Regions from separate parts of the Mycolicibacterium litorale genome, predicted to be linked through region 2. Evidence: predicted binding sites of a transcription regulator. Region 2 holds the regulator's gene; each other region holds the start of a gene.
What was found. Region 2 encodes LexA, which represses DNA repair genes until DNA is damaged. Its sites were predicted from a motif close to CGAACANNTGTTCG; they were not measured.

Region 1 (9,704 bases), 930 kb from region 2:
GTGTCCACATCGGCGAAAACCGGTATCCGCGCGGCAGACTCGCCGTTCCCGTTGGGCATGGGCAGACGATACGCCCGGTCCGGTCAGTCCTTGACGGTGCGGGCGGTGTGGACGCCGCTCAGCGCCGCCAACTGGTCGGGCGTCAGGCCGGCCAGCCCGAACTCCGCGGCCGCCAGCGCGACCGTTGCCGCCTCCGCGAGCTCGCGCCCCTCGTCGGTGATGCCGACCAGCGTCGCCCTGCGGTCGGTGGGGTGCGCGCGCCGGGAGACCAGGTTGCGGTGGGACAGCCGCTCGGTGGCGATACTCACCGTGGTCGCGTGCACGAACAACTCGCGGGCCACCTCACCGAGCAGGCAGGTGCCGGTCTCGGTGGACTGCAACTGTTTGAGGATGTGAAAGTCGATCAACCGCAGCCCGAAGCCGTCTTTGAGGTCCTGGTCGACGACGGCCGTCATCGATCGGCAGAGCAACAGAACCGAGCGCATCGCCTGCCAGCCCGCGGGTTCGGCCATGGCCCTATCGATATCCAGATTTCCGCGGGTTAACCGGGGAGATAGTGTCCGATCCACGCCGAGAAGGGAGTGCTCATGCCGATCGATCCTCATGCCGTGGGAACCAAGTCCGAGCCGGTGCTCTACGAGTGGACCGACCGGGAGACCCTGCTCTACGCCCTCGGCGTCGGAGCGGGCACCGCTGATCTGGCCTTCACCACTGAGAACAGCCACGACATCGACCAGCAGGTACTGCCGACCTACGCCGTCATCGGCTGCCCGGCCTGGGGCGCGGTAGGCGCCGTCGGCTCGTTCAACTTCAGCATGCTGCTGCACGGGTCGCAGCAGATCCGGCTGTTCGCGCCGCTCAAACCGGCGGGCAAGCTCAGCGTGGTCTCCGAGGTGGCCGACATCCAGGACAAGGGTGAGGGCAAGAACGCCATCCTGGTGTTCAAAGGCACGGGTACCGATCCGGACACCGGCGAGGTGGTCGCCGAGACGGTGTCGACGGCGGTGATCCGCGGCGGTGGTGGATTCGGCGGGCAGCCGGGGACACGGCCACCGGCGCCGGAGATCCCCGACCAGGACCCGGATGCGCGCATCGCGCTGCCCACCCGCGAAGATCAGGCGCTGCTCTACCGGCTCTCCGGTGACCGCAACCCGCTGCACAGCGATCCGTGGTTCGCCCGCGAGCTGGCCGGTTTCCCGCGCCCGATCCTGCACGGTCTGTGCACCTACGGTGTCGCCGGCCGTGCGCTGGTCGCCGCGCTCGGTGACGGCGACGCCACCCGGATCACCGCGATCGGCGCTCGCTTCACCTCGCCGGTGTTCCCGGGGGAGACCCTGACGACGTCGGTGTGGCGGACCGGCGACGGTGAGGCGGTGTTCCGCACCGAAGCCGCCGCGCCCGACGGCTCGGGTGCGCGGCTGGTACTCGAGGACGGCACCGCGCAGTATCGACCTTGATTTCGGTGAAGCGCCGGTGAGATCGGCGTCTGGTTGACAGGATTGGAACCCGCGGCGTTCGGCGGACGTGCGAGATGGGCGGTGGTTCGGTCATGAGGTTGGTCGTCGGTTATCTCGCCACCCCGGGTGGCGCGGATGCGCTCGCGCTCGGCGTGCGTCTGGCCCGCACGCTCGGCGCTGATCTCGACGTGTGCATGGTGCTGCCCACCGACCGGCCCCTGCCGGCGGTGATCCCGACCGGCGACCACGACGATCTGCTCACCGACCAGGCGGAGAAATGGCTGGCCGAGGTCATGCCGACGGTGCCCGTCGACGTGAATGCGCGCGGCCACATCGCGTTCGCCGAGTCCACCGCCGACGGGCTCATCCGGGAGGCCGGCCGGCTGGGCGCCGAGGCGATCGTGGTGGGTGGGTCCGGCGGCGGCCTGGCGGGGAGTTACTCACTGGGCTCCGTGGTCAACCAACTGCTGCACTCGGCACCGATGCCGGTCGCGGTCGCGCCGCGCGGGCTGCGCGAGTCTCCGGTCACCCGGGTGCGGGAGGTGACGTGCGCCATCGGCCGGCGCGAAGGCGCGGACGTGCTCCTCGAGCATGCCGTCCGGTTCAGCTCGGCGGCGGGCACACCTTTGCGGCTGGTGTCACTGGTCGCACTCGACCCGACGTTCGGGACGCTGCGCGGCGATGTCGATGCGGTGCGCCACCGCGCGCTCGAACACGCCGCCCACGCCCTGGATGTCGCGAAAAGCAGCCTGCCCGAGAGCATCTCGGTCACCTCGACGATCGTCGACGGGCGTGGCGTCGAGGATGCGGTCCGCAAGCTGGAGTGGCACGACGGAGATCTCATCATGGTCGGCTCCAGCCGCCTGAGCGCACCGCGACGACTGTTCCTCGGTTCGACCGCGGCGAAGATGCTGCGCGTGCTCCACGTTCCGATGGTGGTCACACCGCGGGATCAGTCAGCGGCGGAAGACGTTTCCTAGTCGCGCAGGCCGTGGTCGCCGTACTCGTGCAGGAGCGCCAGCGGGTCCAGGGTGTCCCACACGGTGCTGTAGAACTGCTCCTTGAGCTGGCGGGCCTCGTACTCCCTGTTCGCCAGGTCGGCGATCTGGTCGTAGCCGTAATACAGCAGCGACACCGGTCCGGTGGTCTTGAGCAGTTCGTTGATGATGATCTGCGCGCCGGCCTTGTTGCCCTGTGCGGCTTCGAGGAACGCAGGCACGATCTTGTACGCGGGCACCACGGTGTTGACCCACGGCACGATCTGGCTGCCGCGGTACACCGCTTCGACGCCTTCGCGGATGTACGGCCGGAACTCGGGGCCGGCCGCGCCGACGAGCAGGTTGCGCAGGGCCAGCACCGCGGCGGGCATGTCGTCGGGCTCGGGATCGTCGGGCCGGAACGGATCGGGGCTCCACGGCACCGGTTCGGCGGCCGCGGCCGACGGGACCGGCTCGTCGACCGGTTCCTGTTGCGATTCCGGTTCCGCCGCGACGCGGACGTCGGCCACCTCGTCCGCTGAGGCATCCGTAGATGCGTTGGCTCGCTTGGTGACCGGCTCCTCGTTGTCGATCACCCGCGGGGTGAACACGCTGCGCAACTTCTCGACCTGCTCGGCTTCGAACTGCTGCGCGGACTGCCGGAGCTTCGTGGACAGTGACCGCTTGACGCCCTTGGATTCGGTCTCGGCTTCGGAGTCTTCGGCCTCGTCGTCCGAGTCGTCAGGGTCGGCCTCGTCGGCCTGGTCGTCGGTCTCCGTCTTGTCGGCCGTGTCGTCCTTCTTCGGCCCGGCATTCACAGCGCCCGCCGACTCCGACGCGCTCGACGCCGACTCCGTGTCCGCGTGGGCAACGCCCTGCCCGGCGACCGCGACCGCGGCGCCCACACCGACTGCGACCGCCAGTCCGCCGACGTAGCCGATGTACTTGTGTGACGCCATCCCCGATTTCCCTTTCCTAGGCAAACACATCGTAGAGGTCACCTCGCCGATCGGCAGCGCAGCCCGATCGCCTCACCTCGGGCCGCCGGCGACACGTGGCGCGTCGAACATGCGTTCGATACACTCGAAGGGTGAGCTGGTTCAACGGGCCGCCGAGCTGGTCGGAGATGGAGCGGGTGCTCAACGGCCGACTGCCCCGGCCCACCGGGGACAGCAAGCCCCGCCGTGCCGGCGAATCGCTTGCGGAGCCCGTCGGCGATGGAGGCGACAGCCCGGCGTGGTCGCGTAAACGCGGCGCCTACCGGGCGCCGGACGTGCCCCGGTCGGGCGGCGCGGTGCCCTACGCCGAACTGCACGCGCATTCGGCGTACAGCTTCCTCGACGGCGCAGGCACTCCCGAGGAACTCGTTGAGGAGGCCGCTCGCCTGGATCTGCGGGCCATCGCGCTGACCGACCACGACGGGCTCTATGGGGTCGTCCGATTCGCCGAGGCCGCAAAGGAACTCGACATGCAGACGGTGTTCGGCGCCGAGCTGTCGTTGAGCAACGTCGCGCGCACCGAGGTGCCCGACCCGCCGGGGCCGCACCTGCTGGTGCTCGCCCGCGGTCCGGAGGGCTACCGGCGGCTGTCCCGCGAGATCGCCAAAGCCCACCTGGCCGGCGGGGAGAAGGGCAAACCCCGCTACGACTACGACGCGCTCACCGAGGCCGCCGGTGGGCACTGGCACATTCTCACCGGATGCCGCAAAGGTCACGTGCGTCAAGCGCTTTCGCAAGGAGGCCCGAAGGCGGCCGAAGCGGCACTGGCTGATCTGGTGGACCGGTTCGGCCGCGACCGCGTCAGCGTCGAGCTCACCCACCACGGCCACCCTCTCGACGACGAACGCAACGCCGCGCTGGCCGAGCTGGCACCGCGTTTCGGCCTCGGCGTCGTCGCCACCACGGCGGCGCACTTCGCCGAACCGTCGCGCGGGCGGTTGGCGATGGCGATGGGCGCGATCCGCGCCCGCAATTCGATCGACGAGGCCGCCGGTTACCTGGCCCCGCTCGGCGGATCGCATCTGCGCTCGGGGGAGGAGATGGCCCGGCTGTTCGCCCGCCACCCCGAGGCGGTCACCGCCGCGGCAGATCTGGGGGAGCAGTGCGCGTTCGGGCTGGCGCTGATCGCCCCGCGACTGCCGCCGTTCGACGTGCCGCCCGGTCACACCGAGGACAGCTGGCTGCGGCACCTGGTGATGCTCGGCGCCCGCGACCGCTACGGCCCACCGGAACGGGCGCCGCAGGCCTACGCCCAGATCGAACACGAACTGCGGATCATCGAGAAGCTGACGTTCCCGGGATACTTCCTGGTCGTCCACGACATCACCCGGTTCTGCAAGGAGAACGACATCCTGGCCCAGGGGCGGGGGTCGGCGGCGAACTCCGCGGTCTGCTACGCACTGGGGGTCACCAACGTCGACCCGGTCGCCAACGAGTTGCTGTTCGAGCGGTTCCTGTCCCCGGCCCGCGACGGGCCACCCGACATCGACATCGACATCGAATCGGATCTGCGGGAAGAGGCGATCCAGTACGTCTACGAACGCTACGGCCGCGACTACGCCGCGCAGGTCGCCAACGTGATCACCTATCGCGGTCGCAGCGCCATCCGCGACATGGCCCGCGCGCTCGGCTTCTCCCAGGGGCAGCAGGACGCCTGGAGTAAACAGCTCAGCAAGTGGAACGGGCTGGCCGACTCACCGGACATCGAGGGCATTCCCGAGCCGGTGGTGGACCTCGCGCTGCAGATCTCGAATCTGCCGCGGCACATGGGCATTCACTCGGGCGGTATGGTCATCTGTGACCGGCCGATCGCCGACGTGTGTCCGGTCGAGTGGGCCCGCATGGCCAACCGCAGTGTGCTGCAGTGGGACAAGGACGACTGCGCGGCAATCGGATTGGTGAAGTTCGACATGCTCGGGCTCGGCATGCTCTCGGCGCTGCACTACTGCATCGACCTGGTGGCCGAGCACAAGGGCCTCGAGGTCGACCTGGCGAAGCTGGACCTGTCCGAGCCCGCCGTCTACGAGATGCTGCAGCGCGCCGATTCGGTCGGGGTGTTCCAGGTGGAGTCCCGCGCCCAGATGGCCACGCTGCCGCGGCTCAAGCCCCGGGTGTTCTACGACCTGGTGGTCGAGGTCGCGCTGATCCGGCCCGGGCCCATCCAGGGCGGGTCGGTGCACCCGTACATCAAGCGGCGCAACGGCGAAGAGCCGGTCACCTACGACCACCCATCCATGGAGGCAGCGCTGCGCAAGACGCTGGGGGTGCCGCTGTTCCAGGAGCAGCTGATGCAACTCGCCGTCGACTGCGCGGGGTTCACCGCCGCCGAGGCCGACCAGCTGCGCCGCGCCATGGGATCCAAACGTTCGACGGACAAGATGCGCCGGTTGCGCGGCCGGTTCTACGACGGGATGCGCCAGCGTCACGGCATCACCGGCGAGGTGGCCGACCGGATCTACGAGAAGCTCGAAGCGTTCGCGAATTTTGGCTTCCCCGAGAGTCATTCGTTGAGCTTCGCGTCGCTGGTGTTCTACTCGTCGTGGTTCAAGCTGCATCACCCCGCCGCGTTCTGCGCCGCACTGCTGCGGGCACAGCCGATGGGGTTCTACTCACCGCAGTCGCTGGTGGCCGACGCGCGCCGCCACGGTGTCACCGTGCACGGCCCCGACGTCAACGCCAGCCTGGCGTACGCCACGCTGGAGAACCACGGGATGGAGGTGCGGCTGGGGCTCGGCGCGGTCCGCCACATCGGCGACGAGCTCGCAGAGCGCATCGTCGACGAGCGAAAAGCTCACGGCCCGTTCGCGAATCTGCTGGACCTGACCGGTCGGGTGCAGCTGTCGGTGCCGCAGACCGAGGCGCTGGCCACCGCGGGTGCGCTGGGTTGTTTCGGCGTCGCCCGTCGCGAGGGGCTCTGGGCCGCCGGCGCGGCCGCCGCCGAACGGCCCGACCGGCTGCCCGGCGTCGGGTCGGCGGGGCAGATCCCGTCGCTGCCCGGTATGAGCAAGCTGGAACTCGCCGCGGCCGACGTGTGGGCCACCGGGGTGTCTCCGGACAGCTATCCCACCCAGTTCCTGCGCGAGAACCTCGACGCGATGGGCGTGGTGCCCGCCGGCCGGCTGCTTCAGGTGCCCGACGGCACCCGGGTGCTGGTGGCGGGGGCGGTGACCCACCGGCAGCGTCCGGCCACCGCGCAGGGTGTGACGTTTCTCAACCTCGAGGACGAGACGGGGATGGTGAATGTGGTGTGCTCACCACAACTCTGGGCGCGTCAGCGCCGCCTGGCCCAGACGGCGCCGGCGATGGTGATCCGCGGCATCGTGCAGAACGCCACCGGTGCGGTCACCGTCGTCGCCGACCGGCTCGGCACACTCGACATGCGGGTGGGGTCGAAGTCGCGCGACTTCCGCTGACGCGAAGGGGACCGCCGGCCGCGTCGGTAACCTCGACGGCATGACCCTCAACCTGTCTGTCGACGAACTCCTGACGACCACCCGCTCGGTGCGCAAGCGACTCGATTTGGAGAAGCCGGTGCCGCGAGAGGTGATCATGGAGTGCCTGGAACTCGCGTTGCAGGCCCCGACCGGCTCCAACGCGCAGGGCTGGCAGTGGGTCTTCGTCACCGACCCCGAGAAGAAGAAGGCGCTCGCCGACATCTACCGGGTCAACGCCAACGCGTACCTGGACCTGCCCAAACCCGACTACGACGACGTGCGCGGCGAGCGCATGGAACTGGTCAGCGACTCCGCGCGCTACCTCAACGACCACTTCCACGAGGTGCCGGTGCTGATGATCCCGTGCCTCGAGGGCCGGCCCGACGGCGCGCCCGCCGGCATGTCAGCCTCGTTCTGGGGTTCGCTGCTGCCCGCCGCCTGGAGCTTCATGCTGGCGTTGCGCTCCCGCGGACTCGGCTCGGCCTGGACAACGCTGCACTTGCTGAACGACGGCGAGAAGCAGGCCGCCGAACTGCTCGGCATCCCGTTCGACAGGTACAGCCAGGCCGGGCTGTTCCCGATCGCCTACACCAAGGGCACCGACTTCAAGAAGGCCAAGCGGCTTCCCGCCGAGCAGCTGACGCACTGGGACAGCTGGTGAGCCGTTCGAATTCCGAGGCTGCGGCCAGCACGACGTCGTCGTCTCCGGCAGGTGCGGACACCAGCATGCCTGCCGGTGCCCGCCCCGTCATCGGCAGCGTCACGCCGCACGCGCCCAGGTAACTCAACACCATCGTCGTGCGCAGCGTACTGGCGTTGACCGCGTCATACGTCGCCTCGGAGCCGAGCAGGTCGGCGATGCGCGGGGGTTCGTGTCGGACAGTGGGGCACAGCAGCACCGAGCCCGTCAATTCGGCGGCGAACTGCCGGCGCAGCGTGCGCATCTCCCGACGCAGTGGTTCGACGGCTTCCTGTGCACCCGCGTTACGTGCGAGCCGCCGCGCAGTGGCGGGCTCGATGCCGGCCGACCCCAGCAGCCTGCCGTAGGCGGCGTAGGCGTCCGCGCCGACGATGGTTCCGTAGGTGTCGATGAGGTGCTGCGCCCGCTCCATCGACGCGAGGCGCACCGTGGTGACGCGCACATCGCCGCCTCGCAGGCTGTCGACGGCTGACTCGAAGGCCGCCCGTATCGCGGGTGTGCAGTCGTCGACCCACTCACCCGCAGGGATCACCACCCGAGGTCGGGCCGGCTGCCGGTGCGACGTCCCGGCCAGCAGCCGGTCCAGCAGTCGGATGTCGTCGACCGTGCGGGCCATCAGACCGACGCTGTCGAGCGTCGGTGACAGCGCCCGAAAGTCGTTTTCTCCGTAGCGGTTGTGGCTTGCTCGGTAGCCGACGCAGCCGCAGAACGCGGCGGGTACGCGGACCGAGCCGGAGGTGTCGGTGCCGACCGCGAGCGGTGCGATTCCCGCGGTGACGGCGACGGCGGACCCCGCCGAGGACCCGCCGGGCACCAGTGCCGCATCCACCGGGTTGACCGGTGTGCCGAATCGCTGGTTGATGCCGAGCCCCGAGAACGCGAACTCGCTGAGATTCGTCTTGCCGACCGTCACCATGCCGAGTGAGGCGATCCGGCGCACCAGGGCGCCGTCGGCGGGCGCGGGCGGGCGCTCGAGCAACGAGGCGGACCCGCAGGTGGTGACCGTGCCCTCGACGTCGAACAGGTCCTTCCAGACGATGGGCACACCGTCGAGCGGGCTGAGCAGTGCGCCGTCGCGTCGTCGACCGTCGCTGTCGTCGGCTTCGCGGCGGGCACGTTCGGCAGTGACGGTGATCATCGTCGACCGGGCCGCTGCGCCCTTCGTGCGCTCCAGAGCCTGCTCGCACGCCCGGCGCGCACCCGACACGTCGAGGGTTTCCATCACGCCGAGGCTAGGTGGACCGGCCACGCCCGGCCATGGAGGAAACCACAGCGAATCAGCTCCGCGCTGAACGAATGAACATGGGGGGATGACGGTCTGTCGACGTTGACTATGCACATGGAGTTGTCACATGACACCGCGGCCATCGTGATCCCCGCCGGCCAGGGATCGGCGTTCCGGGTGCGACGCGGCGACCGGTTCCGCCTGATCGACGTCGAGGGCGGGCAGGTCGGCGACCTGTTCGCGTTCGCGGCCGCCGACCCGGACGAGTACCTGTCCGCCTCGCACACGCGCACCTCGACCGGCAGGCTGTTCCCGCGCATCGGCGAGCAGTTCGTGACCAACCGGCGGCGGCCGATCCTGACGCTGACGGCCGACACGTCGCCGGGTGCGCACGACATGCTGATCGCCGCCTGTGACCCGGCGCGCTACGACGCCCTCGGGGCCCCTGGGCACGCCTCGTGCGCGGGCAACCTCCGGCTCGCCCTGTCAGACCTCGCGGTGACCACATGCGTCGTCCCGCAACCGGTCAACGTCTTCATGGACATTCCGGTCGATACCGACGGCAACCTGAGCTGGCTGCCCGCGCCGAGCCGGCCGGGGGACGCGGTGACCTTCGAGGCAGTCACGGATTGCGTGATCGTCGTGTCGGCCTGCCCGATGGATCTCAACCCCATCAACGGCGAGCGTCCGACCTCGCTGGCCGTCGAACTCGTCGAACCCACCACCTAGGAGGAGACCATCATGCCGTATGCGCACCCTGCCCTGAGCCCCGGTCGCCTCGGCGCACTGACGCTGCGGAACCGGTTGGCCGTCGCCCCGATGACCCGCGTGTCGGCAACGCCCGACGGCGCAGCGACAGGTGAAATGGCTGACTACTACGCCGCATTCGCGTGCGGCGGCTTCGGCTTGATCG
Region 2 (9,704 bases):
GTGTCCACCGAAGACCTGCGGCTGCTGGGCGTGCACATCTTCGGGACCAACGCCACCGAGATGGTGCACATCGGGCAGGCCGTGATGGGCTGCGGCGGCACCGTCGAATACCTGGTCGACGCGGTCTTCAACTACCCGACCTTCTCCGAGGCCTACAAGGTCGCCGCGCTCGATGTGATGAACAAGCTGCGGGCGCTCAGCCGATTCCGCTCCTGACACTCCGGTTCAGCGGGCGCCGGCGGGGCATCCTGCGCGGGAATGCGGCGCGGCTCGCGACGCGTTGAGCGTGTACCCGCGGCAGCGGACACCCCGAAGTGCGGGACACTTGTGGTCACGGCGCGACGTAGTACCGGCGTCGACCGCGGCGAGGAGGCGAAGCGAAATGGCAGACACCCCAGAGCACCCGAACACCCCGGACCAGCCGGACACCACCCACGGACAGCAGTACCAGCCCGACCCCACCGGCATGTACGAGCTGGAGTTCCCGGCCCCGCAGCTGTCGGCGGCCGACGGACGCGGACCGGTGTTGATCCATGCGCTGGAAGGTTTCTCGGACGCCGGCCACGTGGTCCGGTTGGCCACCGCGCACCTCAAGAACAGCCTGGACACCGAGCTGGTCGCGTCGTTCGCCATCGACGAACTGCTCGACTACCGCTCCCGGCGGCCGTTGATGACGTTCAAGACCGACCACTTCTCCGCCTACGAGGAGCCGGAACTCAACCTCTACGCCATGCATGACAGCGTGGGGACGCCGTTTCTGCTCCTCGCCGGCATGGAGCCGGATCTGCGCTGGGAGCGGTTCATCACCGCGGTGCGCCTGCTGGCCGAACGGCTCGGCGTCCGGCAGACGATCGGGCTCGGCTCGATCCCGATGGCGGTTCCGCACACCCGGCCGGTCACGATGACCGCGCACGCCAACAACAAGGAGCTGATCGCCGAGCACACCCCGTGGGTGGGCGAGGTCCAGGTGCCGGCGAGCGCGTCGAATCTGCTGGAGTACCGGATGGCTCAGCACGGTCACGAGGTCGTCGGCTACACGGTGTATGTACCGCACTACCTGTCGCAGACGGCCTATCCCCCGGCCGCCGAGGCGCTGCTCGCCGAGGTCGCCAAGACGGCGGCGCTGCAGATCCCGCTCGCCGCGCTGTCGGAGGCGGGCGCCGAGGTCTACAGCAAGATCAACGAGCAGGTCGAGGCCAGCGTCGAAGTTGCTCAGGTGGTGACCGCCCTGGAGCGCCAGTACGATGCGTTCGTCGCCGCCCAGGAGAACCGGTCGCTGCTCGCGCACGACGAAGATCTCCCCAGCGGTGACGAACTCGGCGCCGAGTTCGAACGGTTCCTCGCCCAGCAGGCCGGCGAGAAGGACAAAGAGGACAGGTACCGGGACGGGTTCTCCGACGGCGAGGACCGTAGCTGAACAGACCGCACGCCGAGGCGAGCCCCGGCCCGAGGACAGGTTGGCGAGATGACTGACCGCACCCCCAATCTGCGACCGGTGCGGGATGTGACGCCGACGCTGCAGTACCGCACCATCCACGGCTACCGGCGGGCGTTCCGGATCGCGGGTGAGGGTCCGGCGATCCTGCTGATCCACGGCATCGGCGACAACTCCACGACGTGGAACACCGTGCAGTCCAAACTCGCGCAGCGGTTCACCGTCATCGCGCCCGATCTGCTCGGGCACGGCAGATCGGACAAACCCCGCGCCGACTATTCGGTGGCCGCGTACGCGAACGGGATGCGCGACCTGCTCAGCGTGCTCGACATCGACCGGGTGACCGTGGTCGGTCATTCCCTGGGCGGCGGGGTCGCCATGCAGTTCGCCTACCAGTTCCCGCAATTCGTCGACCGGCTGATCCTGGTCGGCGCGGGCGGTGTCACCAAGGACGTCAACATCGCGCTGCGCGCGGCGTCCCTGCCGATGGGCAGCGAGGCACTCGCCCTGCTGCGACTCCCCCTGGTGTTGCCCGCGCTCCAGCTCGCCGGCAGGGTGGCGGGGACGGTCCTGGGCACCACGAAGGCGGGCCGGGACCTGTCCGAGATGATGCGGATCCTCGCCGATCTGCCCGAGCCGACCGCGTCGTCGGCGTTCGCCCGCACGCTGCGCGCCGTGGTCGACTGGCGCGGCCAGGTGGTCACGATGCTGGACCGCTGTTATCTCACCGAATCCGTGCCGGTGCAGCTGATCTGGGGCAGCGACGATTCGGTGATCCCGGCCAGTCACGGCCGGCTGGCGCACGCCGCGATGCCCGGCTCGCGGCTGGAGATCTTCGAGGGCGCCGGCCACTTCCCGTTCCACGACGACCCGGACCGGTTCGTCGAGACCGTGGAGCGGTTCATCGATTCGACCGAGCCGGCGACCCACGATCAGGAGATGCTGCGCGAGCTGCTGCGCACCGGTGTGAGCGAATCGGCCATCAGCGGTTCGGCCGACACCCGCGTCGCGGTGCTCGACGCCATGGGCAGCGACGAGCGCAGCGCCACCTGACCGACGACACGTAGCATCGGCCCCATGGCCATCGATGTCGAAGTGCTACGCGTTTTCACCGACCCCGAGGGTAACCACGGCAACCCGCTGGGCGTCATCGACGCCGCCACAGTCGATCCCGGTGACCGGCAGCGTATCGCCCGCGAACTGGGTTACAGCGAAACGATTTTCGTCGACGTACCGGACACCGGTGCGACCACCGCACACATCAGGATCCACACCCCCGCGACCGAGCTGCCGTTCGCGGGCCACCCCACCGTGGGGGCGGCGTGGTGGTTGCGCGAGAACGGGCTTCCGGTGCGCACCCTGCAGGTCCCGGCCGGGATCGTGCAGGTCGCCTACGAGGACGACCTGACCATGGTGCGGGCCCGCTCGGACTGGGCGCCGGAGTTCGCGATCCACGACCTCGAGTCCGCCGAGGAGCTGGCCGCCGCCGACCCGTCGGACTATGCCGATGACGCCCACCACTACCTGTGGACGTGGACCGATCGCGAGGCGGGACACATCCGCGCCCGCATGTTCGCCGCGGAGCTCGGGGTGCCCGAGGACGAGGCGACCGGCGCGGCGGCGGTACGCATCACCGACTATCTGAGCCGCGACCTGACGATCGTGCAGGGCAGGGGTTCGGTGATCCACACGGTCTGGAGCCCTGACGGGTGGGTGCGGGTCGCAGGCCGCGTCGTCAACGACGGCCGACGCACCCTGGATTGACGTCGGGTCAGCTCGGTGTCGTGACGTCCCGGTGCGCGCGCAGCGCTTCGATCTCGCGCTCGAAATCGGCTGCGGACTCGAAGGATCGGTACACCGAGGCGAACCGCAGGTACGCCACCTCGTCGAGGTCGCGCAGCGGCCCGAGGATCGCGAGCCCGACCTCGTGGCTGGGCACTTCCGGCGAACCGGTGGCGCGCACGGCGTCCTCCACCTGCTGGGCGAGCAGGTTGAGCGCATCGGGGTCGACCTGGCGACCCTGACAGGCGCGGCGCACTCCCTTGATGACCTTTTCCCGGCTGAACGGCTCGGTCACCCCGCTGCGCTTGACCACCGCCAGCACGGCGGTCTCGACCGTGGTGAAGCGCCGGCCACACTCCGGACAGGACCGGCGCCGCCGGATCGCCTGACCTTCGTCGGTCTCACGGGAGTCGACGACGCGAGAATCGGGATGACGGCAGAACGGACAGTGCATCACCGCTCCTTCGCCGAACCGTCGGGTACGCCTTTCGAACCTCTCCGAGCCTACCCGGGTGGCCGCGCCGGCGCCGACGGCCGGGGCCCACGCCCACCCCACACTCGGCGAGGCGAGCACGCCCGGTGCACTGCACCACGATTCACTGTCCACGGCCAGCGTCAGCTGACAGGAGCGATGAGCGTCTGCCCGGCATCCAACGCCGCGGAATCCAGCTGGTTGAGCTCGCGGATCCGCTCGACGACGGCGCCGACCGGGGCGCCGGGGGCGACCCGTTGCGCGACCTGGTGCAGGCTCTCACCGGTCTGCACCTGCACCACCGCGAGTTCGGCGGGCACCGACTCCTGCTGCCCCGCCACGCCACCCAGGTTCGCCACCAGGCCCAGCCAGACCGTGATCCCAGCGGCCATCAGGGCCAACAACACCGTCGTGGCGGGCGTGATCGGGCGGCGCCGGTGAGAGGCCCGCGACATCAGCACGCCGTTGCCGCGGTGCCGCACGGCCGCACCGGCGGGACGGCCGCCGCGGGGCCGTCGTGCATCGGTGGCGCGGCGGACACCTCGCACGGCCGGATTCTGCTGGGTCTGCCTCACGTCGAGGATCGTCATGTGCGTGCCCTTCCCTTCGGGTGTTCGCCTGTGTGTTCGAATGTAGTCGATCACCTGTTCGATGGATAGAACGTGTGATCGAACTGTTGCAGACGATATGGGAGGGGTCTGACAAGTCCGTTCGACGGCGTTCGACGACGGCCATGGACCCTGCGGCAGGACGACACGCCTCGAACACATGTTTGATCATCGGGCGTCGGCCGACTAGATTCAGGGTCATGAGCGACGACAGCAGCGACACCCGGACCAGCGGCGGGCGACGGGGCATAGACGCCGGCCTGACCGAACGACAACGCACGATCCTCGAGGTCATCCGCGCCTCGGTGACCAGTCGCGGCTACCCACCGAGCATCCGGGAGATCGGCGACGCGGTCGGTTTGACGTCGACGTCGTCGGTGGCGCATCAGCTGCGCACCCTGGAGCGCAAGGGCTATCTGCGGCGTGACCCCAACCGGCCACGGGCCGTCGACGTGCGCCTGTCCGACGAGCCCGCGGCGCCGGTGGTCACCACGGACGTCTCAGGCAGTGACGCACTGCCCGAACCGACGTTCGTCCCCGTGCTCGGCCGCATCGCCGCCGGCGGACCGATCCTCGCCGAGGAGGCCGTCGAGGACGTGTTCCCCCTGCCGCGCGAACTCGTCGGAGAAGGGTCGCTGTTCCTGCTCAAGGTCGTCGGCGATTCCATGGTCGACGCCGCGATCTGCGACGGCGACTGGGTCGTGGTGCGTCAGCAGAACGTCGCCGACAACGGCGACATCGTGGCGGCCATGATCGACGGCGAAGCCACGGTCAAGACGTTCAAGCGCACCCGCGGCCAGGTCTGGCTGATGCCGCACAACCCGGCGTTCGAACCCATCCCCGGTAACGACGCCGCCGTGCTCGGCAAGGTCGTCACCGTGATCCGCAAGATCTGACCGGCGGTCAGTCGCCGCGCACGAAGCCGTTGGTCCGCGCGAATTCCTCACTGGCGAAGTAGATCTGCGCCACCGCGTCCTCATAGCCGGGGCTGCCGGGCGCCCAGTACAGGCCCGACCTGGTGTCCGCCTTCACCGGGTACCCGGCCGGCGCCACGTCCGAGTCGTCGAGAGGCACGTGGATCGCGGTGCGGCCCGGTGTGGGCTCGTCGATGTCGATGGCCGCGTGCCTGCCGCTGGGCGCATCGTCGACGAAGGGGACGAACGACGCGGCCGCTGACGGCGCCGGCTCAAAAGGCTCCGGCTCAAAAGGCTCCGGTTCCGTCGGCTCCGGTTCCTGGGCCTGCGCCCCTGCGCTCTCCGGTGTCGGGGCCTGCGGCGCCGAGGACTCCGTGAACGCACCGACCACCGGCGCGGGCAGTGACGGCTCCTCGAGCGCCGACTGGGCCTGCGCCTCGTCGTCGCGCTGCGGAGTCTCGATGCGCGTGGGAGCGGTGTCGACCGAATCGGGGTCGTCCTGCGGGGCGAAGGGGTCGGCGGGCTCCGGCGGCGCATCGCGGTAGCCGCGATCGGGGGCCGGCTCGTCGTAGGCCTCGGGATAACGGCGCTGCTCCTCACCGTCGCCGGGCTCGACGGGCGGGTACATCGCGCGGTCGAAGATGTCCTCGTCGTCGCCGAAGCGATCGTCGTGGCGGCCGCGTCGCCGACTCCAGAGCACCGCACCAGCGACCAGCCCGATGATGAGCAGGACCGGGATCAGGGCCAGCAGCCACCACCAGTTCCACCGCCAGCTGAGCCACTTTCCGTCGTCGTCGGCGGCGGAGGACTGCGGTTGGGCGGGGGCCTTCGGCACCTCCTCGCCGGGCACCTTCAGACCGGCGAGTTGCGCGGCGAGATTGCCGGGTTCAGTGCTGAACCGCCCGGTCGCCCGGTTGTAGGACAGCACCCCTTCGCTGAAGCGCTGGGTGACGACGTCGCCGTTCTCCGTCTGATCGGCCACGGGGGCGCCGAGCGGGCCCTTCGCGCCGTCCAGTTTGGACCAGCCGGCGTTCATGGCGCCGCGCACGATGACGGCGCCGTAGTCGGGCGTCCAGAAGATGACCGGCTGATCGTCGGCGGAGAACCTGCTGATCCGGCTGTTCGAACCCAGCCCGCCGTCGGCTTCGCTGCTGGTCGGGAACCCCAGGTCGCCCTCCGGGCCGCCCACGCTCTCGTACTTCTCCAGCACCTGGCCGGTGACGACGTTGGCCCCGGTCTGCGGGGTGTAGAAGATCTTGCCGCCGGTGAAGTTCTGCCCGGCGCCGTCGTCGCCGATCGGGTACTGCGGTCCGTCCTTGGCGCCCAGCGGGCCCAGCGGACCGCCCGCGGCGCGGCGCGCGGCCGCGATGGCCGAGGTCGGGTCCTCGGGGACGGTCAGATCCTTGAGCTGGTCGGCGAGTTCCGGCGGAACGGTCGTGAACGTCCTGTCCTTGCGGTTCCACGACAGCTCTCCGCCGGTGAACTTCTGCGACGCCACGTCACCGCGGTACACCTCGTCCTCGGCGGGCACACCCAGCACTCCGGCCGAGCCGCCGAGCCGGTCCCATGCCGCGTTGAGCGCACCGCGCACGACGCGGGCACCGGTCGCCGGCGTCCAGAAGATGACCGGCTTGTCGGCCGCCGAGAACGTCACGTTGCGGCTGTCCGGCCCGACCCGCCCCGGGCCCTCGTTTATCGTCGGAAAGCCGAGGTCACCGTCGGCGGGCCCGCCGAGCGACTCGTACTTCTCGAGGACCGCGCCCTGCATCCAGTGGGCACCGGTCGCGGGGGTGAAGAACATCTTGCCCGCCGCGAAGTTCTGGCCGAAGCCCTCGCCGACGGGGTACACACCGCCTTCGCGGACGCCGAGCGGTCCGCCCGGACCGCCACTACCGTCATAGGCCGCGGTGATCGCGTCGTTGGCCTCGCTGACCGGGTCGGCCGCCGCCACGGGCGCCACCAACAGACCCGCCGCCATCACCGCCAGACCGACCGTCACGCGCGCCAGCGCCGTGCGCAGCAGGGTTCGCCGCCCGCTCATCGAACCTCCTGTATTCGGCGCGAAGTGTGTCGAAAGTATCGCGCCTGCCAATCTTGTGACAGTCGACGTCTGTTTCGCGGACACGACAGGCAATTCTGGGCAAGATACTTGCAAATCGGGCCTTCTGTCGGCGCATATCCAGCCGAATTCCGGCCCCGACCCCGACGAAACGGCTGCCGGTCCGCCGGCCGGGAGCGTGAGGGCGTGCGGCCCTAGACTTTCCGCCATGGCCCGCGTCCCGACCAGTCTCACCCATTGGGGCGGCTTCTCCGCCGAGGTCGCCGCCGGTGACATCGCGTCCGTCGCGCCGCTGTCCGGGGACCAGGATCCCTCTCCCCTGCTGGGCAATCTGCCCGGCTCGGTTCGGCATCGGTCGCGGATCGCGGGGCCCGCGATACGGCGCGGCTGGCTCGAGGACGGCCCGGGACCCACTCGGCGGCGTGGGGCCGACGAATTCGTCGCCGTGTCGTGGGATGAGTTGACCGAGTTGCTCGCCGGCGAGCTCCGCCGGGTGGTCGACACGCACGGCAACGAGGCCGTCTACGGCGGCTCCTACGGGTGGGGCAGCGCCGGCCGGTTCCACCACGCGCAGAGCCAAGTGCACCGGTTCTTGAAACTGCTTGGCGGTTACACCTTCTCGCGTCACTCCTACAGTCTCGGTGCGACCGGGGTGATCATGCCCCGGGTCGTCGGCACCCACGACGACCTGTTCAAGCGGTCCACCGACTGGGACGTCATCGTCGCCCACACCGACCTGCTGGTGTGCTTCGGCGGCTTGGCGTTGAAGAACACCGGGACCAATCACGGTGGCACGACGTCACATCCGGCCCGCGACGCACTGCGCCGGTTCCGTGACCGCGGCGGTCGCATCGTGTCGTTCTCGCCACTGCGCGACGACGTCGACGGCGAATGCGAATGGCACGCAGCGGTACCGGGCACCGATGTCGCGATCATGCTGGCACTCGCGCACGTGCTGGCCACCGAGGGGCTCGTCGACCGCGACTTCCTCGACACCCACTGCGTCGGGTACGACCGGTTCGAACGCTACCTACTCGGCGCCGACGACGGCGTGGCGAAAACCCCGCAGTGGGCGGCAGGGATCTGCGGACTACCCGCTGACGACATCACCGCACTGGCGCGGCGGATGGCCGACCGGCGCACCATCGTCACGGTCAGTTGGTCACTGCAGCGCGTACGCCACGGTGAACAGGCGCCGTGGATGGGGCTGACGCTGGCGGCGATGCTGGGCCAGATCGGGCTGCCCGGAGGCGGTTTCGGGCACGGCTACGGGTCGATGAACGAACCGGGTCTGCCGCCACTGCGCTGCGGGCTGCCCCGGTTGCCGCAGGGCATCAACCCGGTGCGGACGTTCATCCCGGTCGCCGCGGTCAGCGATATGCTGCTGCACCCCGGTGAGCCGTTCGACTACAACGGAATGCGCCTGACCTATCCCGACATCCGCCTCGTCTACTGGGCGGGCGGCAACCCGTTCCACCATCACCAGAACATCCCAAGGCTGCGGCGCGCGCTGGCACGCGTGGAGACCCTCGTGGTGCACGACCCGTACTGGACCGCGATGGCCAAACACGCCGACATCGTGGTGCCGTCGACGACGGCGTTCGAACGCGACGACTTCTCGGGATCGAAGAACGACCCGGTGCTGATGGCGATGCCGCGACTGGTCGAACCGTTCGCCGACAGCCGCGACGACTACACGACGTTCTCCGCACTGGCCGATCGACTCGGCTTCGGTGAGCAGTTCACCGAAGGGCGCACCGCCTGGCAGTGGCTGGCCCACCTGTACGAGAAGTGGTCCGCCGGGCTCGATTTCGCGGTGCCGACGTTCGAGGACTTCTGGCGGGACGGAAGCCTGCGGCTGCCGACCGAGCCGGGTCTGACGTTGCTCGGCGACTTCCGCGCCGACCCGGTGGCCCACCGGCTCGGCACGCCCAGTGGCCGCATCGAGATCTTCTCCGAGGACATCGCCGGCTTCGGATACGCCGACTGCGTGGGCCATCCCGCGTGGTTCGAGCCCACCGAGTGGCTCGGCGGCGCACGTGCCGCGACCTATCCGCTGCATCTGATCGCCAACCAGCCCGCCACCCGGCTGCACGGCCAACTCGACGGCGGTGCCACCAGTCAGGCCGCGAAAGTCTCCGGCCGAGAAGCGATCCGGATGCACCCGGTGGACGCTGCCGCACGCGGTGTCGCCGACGGTGACGTGGTGCGGGTGTTCAACGATCGCGGCGCCTGCCTGGCCGGCGTGGTGGTCGACGACCGCGTGCGGCGCGACGTGGTGCACCTGCCGACCGGGGCCTGGTTCGACCCGGCCGACCCGGCCGACTACGCCGCGATGTGCGTCCACGGCAACCCCAACGTGCTCACCGACGACGTGGGCACCTCATCGCTGGCGCGGGGCAGCACCGGCGCTCACGTGCTCGTGCAGGTGGAG
Region 3 (9,704 bases), 750 kb from region 2:
TGCGCACCGGCCATCGCCGCGGCCCGCAGCAGCCCTTCGCGGTCGGCGGCCAGCAGACCGTCACCGTCGTCGAGGTCCACCACGGCAGCCGACGACCCGGCGCTCACGTCGATGCCCTGCCCTGTTCGGAGTTCGCGGCCTGGACCGTCTGCGAGACCTGCCCGACCACCTCGGCGACCTCTTCGACCGTGCGCGCTTCGACGTTGAGCCGCAGCAACGGTTCGGTGTTCGAGGTGCGCAGGTTGAACCACCGGCCGTCGCCGAGGTCGACGGTGACCCCGTCGAGGTGGTCGATGGAGTGGATCCGGGTGCCGAACGACTTGAGTACGGCCTCAACGCATACCGGCGCGTCGGCGACGGTGAAGTTGATCTCGCCGGACGCTTCGTAGCGCTGGTAGTCGGCCATGAAGTCCGACAGCGGCCGGTCCTGTTCGCCGAGGGCCGCGAGCACGTGGAGCGCGGCGAGCATGCCGGAGTCGGCACCCCAGAAGTCGCGGAAGTAGTAGTGCGCCGAGTGCTCGCCGCCGAAGATCGCGCCGGTCTCGGCCATCAGCGCCTTGATGTACGAGTGCCCGACGCGCGAACGGACCGCGGTCCCGCCGCGTTCGGCGACGAGTTCGGGCACCGCCCGCGAGGTGATGAGGTTGTGGATCACCGTCGCGCCGATCTCGCGGCCGAGTTCACGCGCGGCCACCAGCGCGGTCACCGCCGAGGGCGACACGGCCTGCCCCTTCTCGTCGACGACGAAGCAGCGGTCGGCGTCGCCGTCGAACGCCAATCCGATGTCCGCACCGGTCTCCAGCACGTAGGCCTGCAGGTCGATGAGGTTGGCCGGGTCCAGCGGATTGGCCTCGTGGTGGGGGAAGGTGCCGTCGAGTTCGAAGAACAGCGGCAGCAACCGCACCGCCTCGATCGGCCCGAGAACCGCGGGCGTCGTGTGGCCCGCCATACCGTTTCCGGCGTCGACCGCGACCTTCAGCGGACGCAGCCCCGAGATGTCCACCAGCGAACGCAGGAAATCCCCGTAGTCGGCCAGCACGTCACGGTCCGAGGCGCTGCCGCGGGGCCCGTCGTGGGCGGGCACCCCGGTGATGACCTGCTCGGCGATCTGGGCCAGTCCGGTGTCCTTGCCGACGGGTTTGGCGCCGGCGCGGCACAGCTTGATGCCGTTGTAGGCGGCCGGGTTGTGGCTTGCCGTGAACATCGCACCGGGGCAGTCGAGAAGCCCGGAGGCGAAGTACAGCTGATCGGTCGACGCGAGGCCGATCCGCACGACGTCGAGCCCCTGGGCCATCACCCCTTCGGCGAAGGCCTCCGACAGGGCGGGAGAGCTCGACCGCATGTCGTGACCGATGACGACCTGTCCCGCGGAGTCGGAGACCAGTCGCGCGAAGGCACCGCCGACGTCGGCCACGAAGGCCTCGTCGAGCTCCTCACCGACCAGGCCACGTACGTCATACGCCTTGATGACGCGATGAACCGTCGCAGCCGGCCGAGACATACTCCTCCTAGGAGACGGGGACGTTGCCGTCAGCCTATCCGCACCGGAGGCTTCGCTCCGCAGCTATGAGGCCCTACTCGGACGGGTCCGGCAGCACGCGCAGGTGCCCGCGCCGGCGTCCGGTCGTCTCCGGCCTGCGGACCGGCGGTGCCAGCAAAGCTCCGCCCTGGGCACCGCTGGTCGGATCGGAGAAGCCGGGGACGACGCCGCCTGCGGGCGCGACCGCCTCGCGACCCTCGCGGACCGCATCGGCCAGGGCGACGAGATCGTCGTCATCGGAGTGCGAGGGCAACGGTCCGGCGTGGCGGACCAGTTCCCACCCGCGCGGCGCGGTGATGCGTCCGGCGTGGCCCACACACAGATCCCACGAGTGCGGTTCGGACACGGTGGCCAGCGGGCCGACGACAGCGGTGGAGTCGGAGTAGACGAACGTCAGCGTCGCCACCGCATAGTGGGGGCACCCGGGCCGGCAGCAGCGACGGGGAACATTCACGAACGGAAGGCTATCGCGGGAGAAACGCCGCGTGGTGCCGGACACGCGCAGCGGCGGACCCGCCGATAGCCAACCGTTACGATCGGTGACCGTGGCCGAGGGCAACCGCTGGAGATCGCGCCGCGGTCGCGGGATGCGCGGCCCGCTCCTCCCGCCGACCGTGCCGGGGTGGCGCAGCCGTGCCGAGCGATTCGACATGGCGGTGCTCGAGGCTTACGAGCCGATCGAGCGGCGCTGGCAGGACCGGGTCTCCGGTCTGGACGTCGCGGTGGACGAGATCCCGCGGATGGCCCCGAAGGATCCGGGAAGTGTGCAGTGGCCGCCGGAGGTGGTGGCCGACGGGCCGGTGGCGCTGGCCCGGCTGATTCCCGCCGGGGTGGATGTCCGCGGTAACGCCACGCGGGCGCGAATTGTGTTGTTCAGGAGGCCGATCGAGCGCCGGGCCAAGGATTCCGACGAACTCGCCGAGCTGTTGCACGAGGTGCTGGTGGCTCAGGTGGCCACATATCTGGGGGTCGAGCCCTCCGTCATCGACCCGACGATCGACGACGACGACTGAGAGCGCCCCCGCAGGGGGAAATCCGGAGGGGTCAGATGATGCCGCGTTTGAGGCGACGGCGCTCGCGCTCGGAGAGCCCGCCCCAGATGCCGAACCGCTCGTCGTGGGCCAACGCGTAGTCGAGGCACTCGTCACGGACCTCGCAGCCCATGCAGATCCGCTTCGCCTCGCGCGTCGACCCGCCCTTTTCGGGGAAGAACGCCTCGGGATCCGTCTGAGCGCACAGCGCGCGCTCCTGCCACAGATCGTCGGCGTCCTCGGTCTCGGTGTCGATCTGTTCCGGAACCAGACTCAGTTGGGGCCGACCCATGGCCCCCATCGGTGCGGCTCCCGCGTCGGTGTGTGGTGCCCCGCCGACGGAGCCGAGTAGCCGGCTGTCGAACCGGACCACGCGATCGAATTCGCTTTGCTCAAAAGACATTTCCCGCCCCTCCTCACTCGGTGTCGTAGATCCACGTGGCCCCACTAGGTGCTGTACGGCCAACCCAATTCGAACAAGTGATCGAATCTCGGTCTGCGACACCGAAATCGGCTGGCCAACCGGGAAATGACACTGGTGTGATTACACACGCGTTGGCAGCTGGGGTCAAGCGCTGGAACAGGAATTCATATCACCTCGTGACAGTTCCGCGGCGCGTCGGAAATGTCGGCGTGTCCGATCCGTGACTTCGCCGGCCACGGCGAAGCGTCAGGAGCGGTGCAACCCGCCGGCGGACAAGCGCCTAGTCTCGTTCGATGTGAAGGTGACGGTACTGGTCGGCGGCGTAGGCGGGGCACGCTTCCTGCTCGGCGTACAGCGGCTGCTCGGGCTGGGACAGTTCGGCCCGGACACCGCGCAGGTCGAGACCGACCACGAGCTGACCGCGGTGGTCAACGTCGGGGACGACACGTGGATGTTCGGGGTGCGGATCTGCCCCGATCTCGACACGTGTATGTACACCCTCGGCGGCGGGATCGACCCCGAGCGCGGGTGGGGCCATCGCGACGAAACCTGGCATGCCAAAGAGGAACTCGCCGCCTACGGCGTGCAGCCCGACTGGTTCGGACTCGGCGACCGCGACCTGGCCACCCATCTGGTCCGCAGTCAGATGCTGCGCGCGGGCTATCCGCTGTCCCAGGTGACCGAGGCGCTGTGCGCCCGGTGGGCGCCGGGCGCGCGACTGCTGCCCGCCAGCGACGACCGCAGCGAGACCCACGTCGTCATCACCGACCCGGACACCGGGGAACGCCGCGCCATCCACTTCCAGGAGTGGTGGGTGCGCTACCGCGCGAAGGTGCCCACCCACAGCTTCGCGTTCGTCGGCGCCGAGAAGGCCACCGCCGCCCCCGGCGTCACCGACGCCATCGCCGAGGCGGACGTCGTGCTGCTCGCGCCGTCCAACCCGGTCGTCAGCATCGGCTCGATACTCGCCATCCCCGGCGTCCGCGGCGCGCTGCGGTCGACCACGGCGAAGGTCATCGGGTACTCCCCCATCGTCGCCGGAAAACCGTTGCGCGGCATGGCCGATGAGTGCCTGTCTGTGATCGGCGTCGCATCGACCTCCGAGGCGGTCGGACGCCACTACGGCGCCCGCGCGGGCACCGGCATCCTCGACGGGTGGCTGATCCACGAGGGCGACAGCGCACAGATCGACGGCGTGGCGGTCGAAGCGGTGCCGCTGCTGATGACGGATCCGGCGGCCACCGCCGAGATGGTCCGCGCCGGGATCCGGTTGGCCGGAGTGACGCTGTGACCGAAGACGGCTCCGCCGCGATGACCGAACACGGCTCCGCCGCGGCGATCGAACTGCTCCCGGTGCCGGGGCTGCCCGAGTTTCGGCCCGGTGACGACCTGGCCGCCGCGCTGGCCCGCGCCGCGCCGTGGCTGCGCGACGGTGACGTCGTCGTGGTCACCAGCAAGGTGGTGTCGAAGTGCGAGGGCCGCATCGTGACCGCGCCGCAGGATCCCGAGGAGCGGGACGCATTGCGGCGCAAGCTCATCGACGACGAGGCGGTGCGCGTCCTGGCCCGTAAGGGCCGCACGCTGATCACCGAGAACGCCATCGGGCTCATCCAGGCGGCCGCCGGGGTCGACGGCTCCAACGTCGACGCCGGCGAACTCGCACTTCTACCGGTCGACCCCGACGGCAGCGCCGCGCGTCTGCGGACCGGCCTCGCCGAGCGACTCGGCGTCACCGTCGGGATCGTCATCACCGACACCATGGGCCGCGCGTGGCGCAACGGCCAGATCGACGCGGCGATCGGCGCTGCGGGCCTGAGCGTGCTCTACGGATACGCCGGCGCGCACGACGCGCACGGCAACGAACTCCTGGTGACCGAAGTCGCCGTCGCCGACGAGATCGCCGCGGCCGCCGACCTGGTCAAGGGCAAGCTCACCGGGATCCCGGTGGCCGTCGTGCGCGGACTCTCGTTGCCGGACAACGGATCCACCGCACATGATCTGCTCCGGCCCGGTGCGGACGACCTGTTCTGGCTCGGCACCGAGGAGGCCATGGCGCTCGGCCGGGCACAAGCGCAGCTGCTGCGCCGGTCGGTGCGCCGCTTCAGCGCCGATCCGGTGCCGCCGGAGATCGTCGAGGACGCGGTCGCCGAAGCGCTCACCGCCCCGGCACCGCACCACACCCGGCCGGTCCGCTTCGTCTGGGTGACCGAGCAGGCGGCGCGCACCCGCCTGCTCGACCGGATGAAGGACCGCTGGCGTGCCGACCTGCGCGCCGACGGCCTGCCCGATGACGCCGTCGAGCGACGGCTCGCCCGGGGCCAAATCCTCTACGATGCACCGGAACTCGTGATCCCGTTCCTGGTGCCCGACGGTGCGCATCACTATCCGGACGCCGCCCGCACCGCCGCCGAGCACACCATGTTCACCGTCGCCGTCGGCGCCGCCGTCCAGGCGTTCCTGGTCGCGCTGGCGGTCCGCGAGGTGGGCAGCTGCTGGGTCGGGTCAACGATCTTCGCCGCCGACCTCGTGCGCGACGAACTGGACCTGCCCGCCGAATGGGAACCGCTGGGCGCCGTCGCGGTCGGCTACCCCGCCGACCCCTCGGGTCCCCGGGATCCCGTCGACCCGGGCGACCTGCTGGTGCGCCGGTGAGCCTGCACGGGTCCGCGGTCGAGCTGTTGACCGACTGGGCCGCCCCCGACCCGGCGCAGGACTCGTTGCGGCACGCCGTGCTCGCCTTCCTGGCGGCCCGCCCCGACGGCTGCCTGCGCGCCTGCGTACCCGGTCACGTCACCGCGTCGGCACTCGTGCTCGACCACACCGGCAGCCGGGCGGTGCTGACACTGCATCCCCGCTTCGGCCGCTGGCTGCAGGTGGGCGGACACTGCGAACCCGACGACCCCGACGTCGTGTCCGCCGCACTGCGGGAGGCGAGCGAGGAGTCCGGGATCGACGGGCTGGTCATCGACCCGCGTCTCGCGGCCGTGCACGTGCACCCGGTGACGTGTTCGCTGGGCGTGCCGACCCGCCACCTCGACCTGCAGTTCCTGGTGCGCGCGCCGCAGGGTGCGCGGCTCACCCGGTCGGACGAGTCACTCGACCTGCGGTGGTGGCCCCTGGACGCGCTGCCCGCCGACACCGATTTCGGGCTCGCTCAGCTCGCCGCGGCCGCCCGCAGGGGCTGAGCTCAGACGTCGGTCGAGTACCGGATGCCGCCGTCCGGGATCGTCACGCCGGGCCACACGCGCGCCCCGCGCAACAGTTCGCACCGGGCGCCGATGTCGGCGCCGTCACCGATCACCGCGTCACGGATCAGTGCCCGCGGACCGATGCGCGCACCGAACCCGATGATGGACCGCTCGATCACCGCACCCGCCCCGACGTCGGCTCCGTCGAAGATCACCGCACCGTCGAGGCGTGCCCCGGCCTTGATCTCCGCGCCGCGGCCCACCACGGTGCCGCCGATGAGCAGCACACCCGGCGCCACCGACGCGCCGTCGTGGACGAGCGACTCCCCGCGGCGACCGGGCAGTGCCGGCGACGGCGCGATCCCGCGCACCAGGTCCGCCGAACCGCGCACGAAGTCCTCAGGCGTCCCCATGTCCCGCCAGTACGTCGCGTCGACGTACCCGCACACCCGCAGGCCGTCCGACAGCAGGCCGGGGAACACCTCGCGCTCCACCGACACCGGACGGTCGCGCGGGATGCGGTTGATCACTTCCCGCTTGAAGACGTAGCAGCCGGCGTTGATCTGATCGGTCGGTGGATCCTGCGTCTTCTCCAGGAACGCGGTCACCACTCCGTCGTCGTCGGTCGGCACGCAGCCGAAGGCACGGGGGTCGCCGACCCGCACCAGGTGCAGGGTGACGTCGGCGTCCCGGCTCTCGTGACTGTCCAGCAGCGCGCGCAGATCGCAGCCCGAGAGCACGTCGCCGTTGAACACCATCGCGGTGTCGTAGCGCAGCTTGTCGCTGACGTTGGCGATCGCGCCGCCGGTGCCCATCGGCTCGTCCTCGAAGACGTAGTCGATCTGCAGGCCGAGTTTCGACCCGTCGCCGAACTCGGCCTCGAAGACGTCGGCCTTGTACGCCGTGCCGAGTACGACGTGCTCGATGCCCGCTTCGGCGATCCGGGAGAGCAGATGGGTCAGGAACGCCAGCCCGGCGGTCGGCAGCATGGGTTTCGGCGCCGACAGCGTCAGGGGCCGTAACCGCGTGCCCTGTCCGCCCACCAGGACGACGGCGTCCACCTGAGCCGGATTCACCATGACCTACCCCCCTTGGCCTGATTTCGACGCGCCTTGCGCACCACCAACCCGGCCCGCACGGCCAGCGCGCCCTTCATCGCCGCCCGCAGCGGCGCCTGCCACCGGCGCGGGTACCGATCAGACAAGAAAGTGTAGGTGCTGCGGTGATGGGCGGCCAGGTTGCGAGCCGGATCCCGCCCGGTCGAGTGCCCCTTGTCGTGCAGGATCTCCGCCGACGGCACGTACACGTTCAGCCACCCGGCCTGACCGAGCCGATCGCCGAGGTCGACGTCCTCCATGTACATGAAGTAGCGCTCGTCGAACCCGCCGATCTGCGCGAACGCCGCCCGCCGCAGCAGCAGGCAACTGCCCGACAGCCAACCCACCGGGCGTTCGCTGGGCTCCGCGCGGTCCTGGCGGTAGGCCGCGGTCCACGGGTTGGACCGCCAGAACGGGCCGACGACGGCGTGCATACCGCCGCGGACCAGGCTGGGCAGATGCCGTGCCGACGGATAGACCGAACCGTCGGGGTCGCGGATGAGCGGCCCGAGTGCGCCGGCCCGCGGCCACCTGGCCGCCGCCGCCAGCATGAGGTCGATGGATCCCGGGCCCCACTGCACGTCGGGGTTGGCGACGATCAGGAACTCCGGGTCACCGGCATCGGCGTCGATCGAGGCGACCGCGCGGTTGACCGCGGTGCCGTAGCCGAGGTTGCCGCCGGTGCGCATCAGCCTGGCGTTGGGATAGCGCTCGACCGCCCGCTCCGGTGCGCCGTCGGTGGACCCGTTGTCGGCCATGATGACCGTGACCGGCCGATCGGTGGCGTGCGCGAGGGTCGCCAGGAACCGGTCGAGGTGCGGCCCCGGTGAATACGTCACCGTGACGACGGTCAACTCGTCACTCACCTGGCGACCACCGATTCACGCCCCACACGGCGTAGAGGGTAGCGGCCGCTCACCGCTGCCCCCGAACGGCCGCGACGAGCGCCTCGCGCCACGGGCGCAGCGGCGTCAGCCCGCGCGCGGCGGACGCCGCACCCGACAGCGCCGAGTACACCGGCCGTCGCGCCGGCCGGGGAAACCGGTCACTGCCGACCGGGCGCACCCGCTCGGGATCGGCGCCGAGCGCTTCGAACACCGCGCGGGCCTGGTCGAATCGGCTGGCCTCGCCGCTGTTCGCCGCGTGCAGCACCGGGCCCCGCACCCGTCCGTCGGCGATCTCGAGCAGCGCGCCGACGAGGTCGTGGGCGCTGGTCGGCGATCCGGTCTGATCGGCGACCACGTCGACGGTCTCGCCGCCGAGCGCTTTGCGGCGCATCGCCGCGACGAAGTCAGACCCGTCGGCGCCCTCGTAGACCCACGCGGTGCGCACGACAGACGTCTCGGGAAGCGCGTCGAGCGCGGCCCGCTCACCGGCGAGCTTGCTGCGGCCGTAGACGCTCAGTGGCCTCGGCTCGTCGTCGATCTCGTACGGCCGCGGTGGCGCGCCGCCGAATTCGCCGCCGAAGACGTAGTCGGTGGAGATGTGGATCAGGCCCGCGCCGACCCGCGCGCAGACCGCGGCCAGATTCCCCGGCCCGGCGCCGTTGACCGCGTGCGCCCGCTCCGGGTCGGCTTCGGCGCCGTCGACGTCGGTGTAGGCCGCGCAGTTGACCACCACGTCGCCCGCGGTGACGTGGCGCGCGACCGCCGACGGGTCGGTGATGTCACACTCGGCGGAGGTGAGCGGCAGCGCATCGCGACCCTGCCGGCGCGCCTGAGCAGCGAGGATGCGCCCCACCATGCCGCCGGCACCGGTGATCACGAGACGTTGCGGCATGCGTGTGAGTTTGACACGCGTGCTGGCGCGCCGACGATCGCTACCCCGTCTGCGCCGCACTCGCCAGTAGCCTGAGCTGATGCCCGCTCGAGTCCTTCGTGCCGTCGCCGTGACGGTGACCCTCGCCGTGGTGCTCGGGACCGGTGTGGCCTGGAGCCGGATCCGGTCGTTCGAAGAGGGCATCAACCACATCAGCTCCCCGGCTCTCGGGGAGGGCGGCGAGGACGGTGCGATCGACGTCCTGCTGGTGGGCTCCGACAGCCGCACCGACGCGCACGGCAACCCGCTGTCGCAGGAGGAGCTGGCCACCCTGCGCGCCGGTGACGACGTGTCGACTAACACCGACACGATCATCCTGATCCGCATCCCGAACAACGGGCAGTCGGCGACCGCGATCTCGATCCCCCGCGACTCGTACGTCCAGGCGCCGGATCTGGGCAAGATGAAGATCAACGGTGTCTACGGGTCGGTGCACCTCGAGAAGCTCAAGGAGCTCGTCGAGGAACAGGGAATGGACCCGGCCGAGGCCGAACCGATCGCGGTGGAAGACGGCCGTGAGGCGTTGATCAAGACGGTCGCGAACCTGACCGGTGTGACCGTCGACCACTACGCCGAGATCGGGCTGCTGGGCTTCGCGCTGATCAC

Region 1: a site for LexA is predicted at 3,498-3,511, ahead of G6N30_RS14900 (error-prone DNA polymerase). Genes of this name have one in related genera too.
Region 3: a site for LexA is predicted at 3,045-3,058, ahead of cofD (2-phospho-L-lactate transferase). Genes of this name have one in related genera too.

Annotation. Positions count from the first base shown of each region.
Region 1 covers NZ_AP022586.1:3,139,025-3,148,728, reverse strand. Annotated here, with positions in the region: gene G6N30_RS14925 (nucleoside hydrolase) at 1-59, opposite strand, end outside; gene G6N30_RS14920 (MarR family winged helix-turn-helix transcriptional regulator) at 84-512, opposite strand; gene G6N30_RS14915 (MaoC/PaaZ C-terminal domain-containing protein) at 588-1,457, shown strand; gene G6N30_RS14910 (universal stress protein) at 1,550-2,437, shown strand; gene G6N30_RS14905 (hypothetical protein) at 2,434-3,393, opposite strand; gene G6N30_RS14900 (error-prone DNA polymerase) at 3,525-6,845, shown strand; gene G6N30_RS14895 (nitroreductase family protein) at 6,886-7,527, shown strand; gene G6N30_RS14890 (amidase family protein) at 7,472-8,788, opposite strand; gene G6N30_RS14885 (DUF1989 domain-containing protein) at 8,906-9,520, shown strand; gene G6N30_RS14880 (oxidoreductase) at 9,533-9,704, shown strand, end outside.
Region 2 covers NZ_AP022586.1:2,212,451-2,222,154, forward strand. Annotated here, with positions in the region: gene sthA (Si-specific NAD(P)(+) transhydrogenase) at 1-216, shown strand, start outside; gene G6N30_RS10375 (proteasome assembly chaperone family protein) at 383-1,417, shown strand; gene G6N30_RS10380 (alpha/beta fold hydrolase) at 1,466-2,488, shown strand; gene G6N30_RS10385 (PhzF family protein) at 2,513-3,199, shown strand; gene nrdR (transcriptional regulator NrdR) at 3,207-3,671, opposite strand; gene G6N30_RS10395 (LysM peptidoglycan-binding domain-containing protein) at 3,833-4,279, opposite strand; gene lexA (transcriptional repressor LexA) at 4,498-5,193, shown strand; gene G6N30_RS10405 (sunset domain-containing protein) at 5,201-7,252, opposite strand; gene G6N30_RS10410 (molybdopterin-dependent oxidoreductase) at 7,479-9,704, shown strand, end outside.
Region 3 covers NZ_AP022586.1:2,958,802-2,968,505, forward strand. Annotated here, with positions in the region: gene G6N30_RS14035 (TobH protein) at 1-107, opposite strand, end outside; gene G6N30_RS14040 (phosphomannomutase/phosphoglucomutase) at 104-1,501, opposite strand; gene G6N30_RS14045 (DUF3499 domain-containing protein) at 1,575-1,994, opposite strand; gene G6N30_RS14050 (metallopeptidase family protein) at 2,128-2,553, shown strand; gene G6N30_RS14055 (WhiB family transcriptional regulator) at 2,585-2,974, opposite strand; gene cofD (2-phospho-L-lactate transferase) at 3,291-4,286, shown strand; gene G6N30_RS14065 (coenzyme F420-0:L-glutamate ligase) at 4,307-5,647, shown strand; gene G6N30_RS14070 (NUDIX hydrolase) at 5,644-6,180, shown strand; gene manB (mannose-1-phosphate guanylyltransferase ManB) at 6,183-7,262, opposite strand; gene G6N30_RS14080 (glycosyltransferase family 2 protein) at 7,256-8,146, opposite strand; gene rfbD (dTDP-4-dehydrorhamnose reductase) at 8,196-9,059, opposite strand; gene G6N30_RS14090 (LCP family protein) at 9,139-9,704, shown strand, end outside.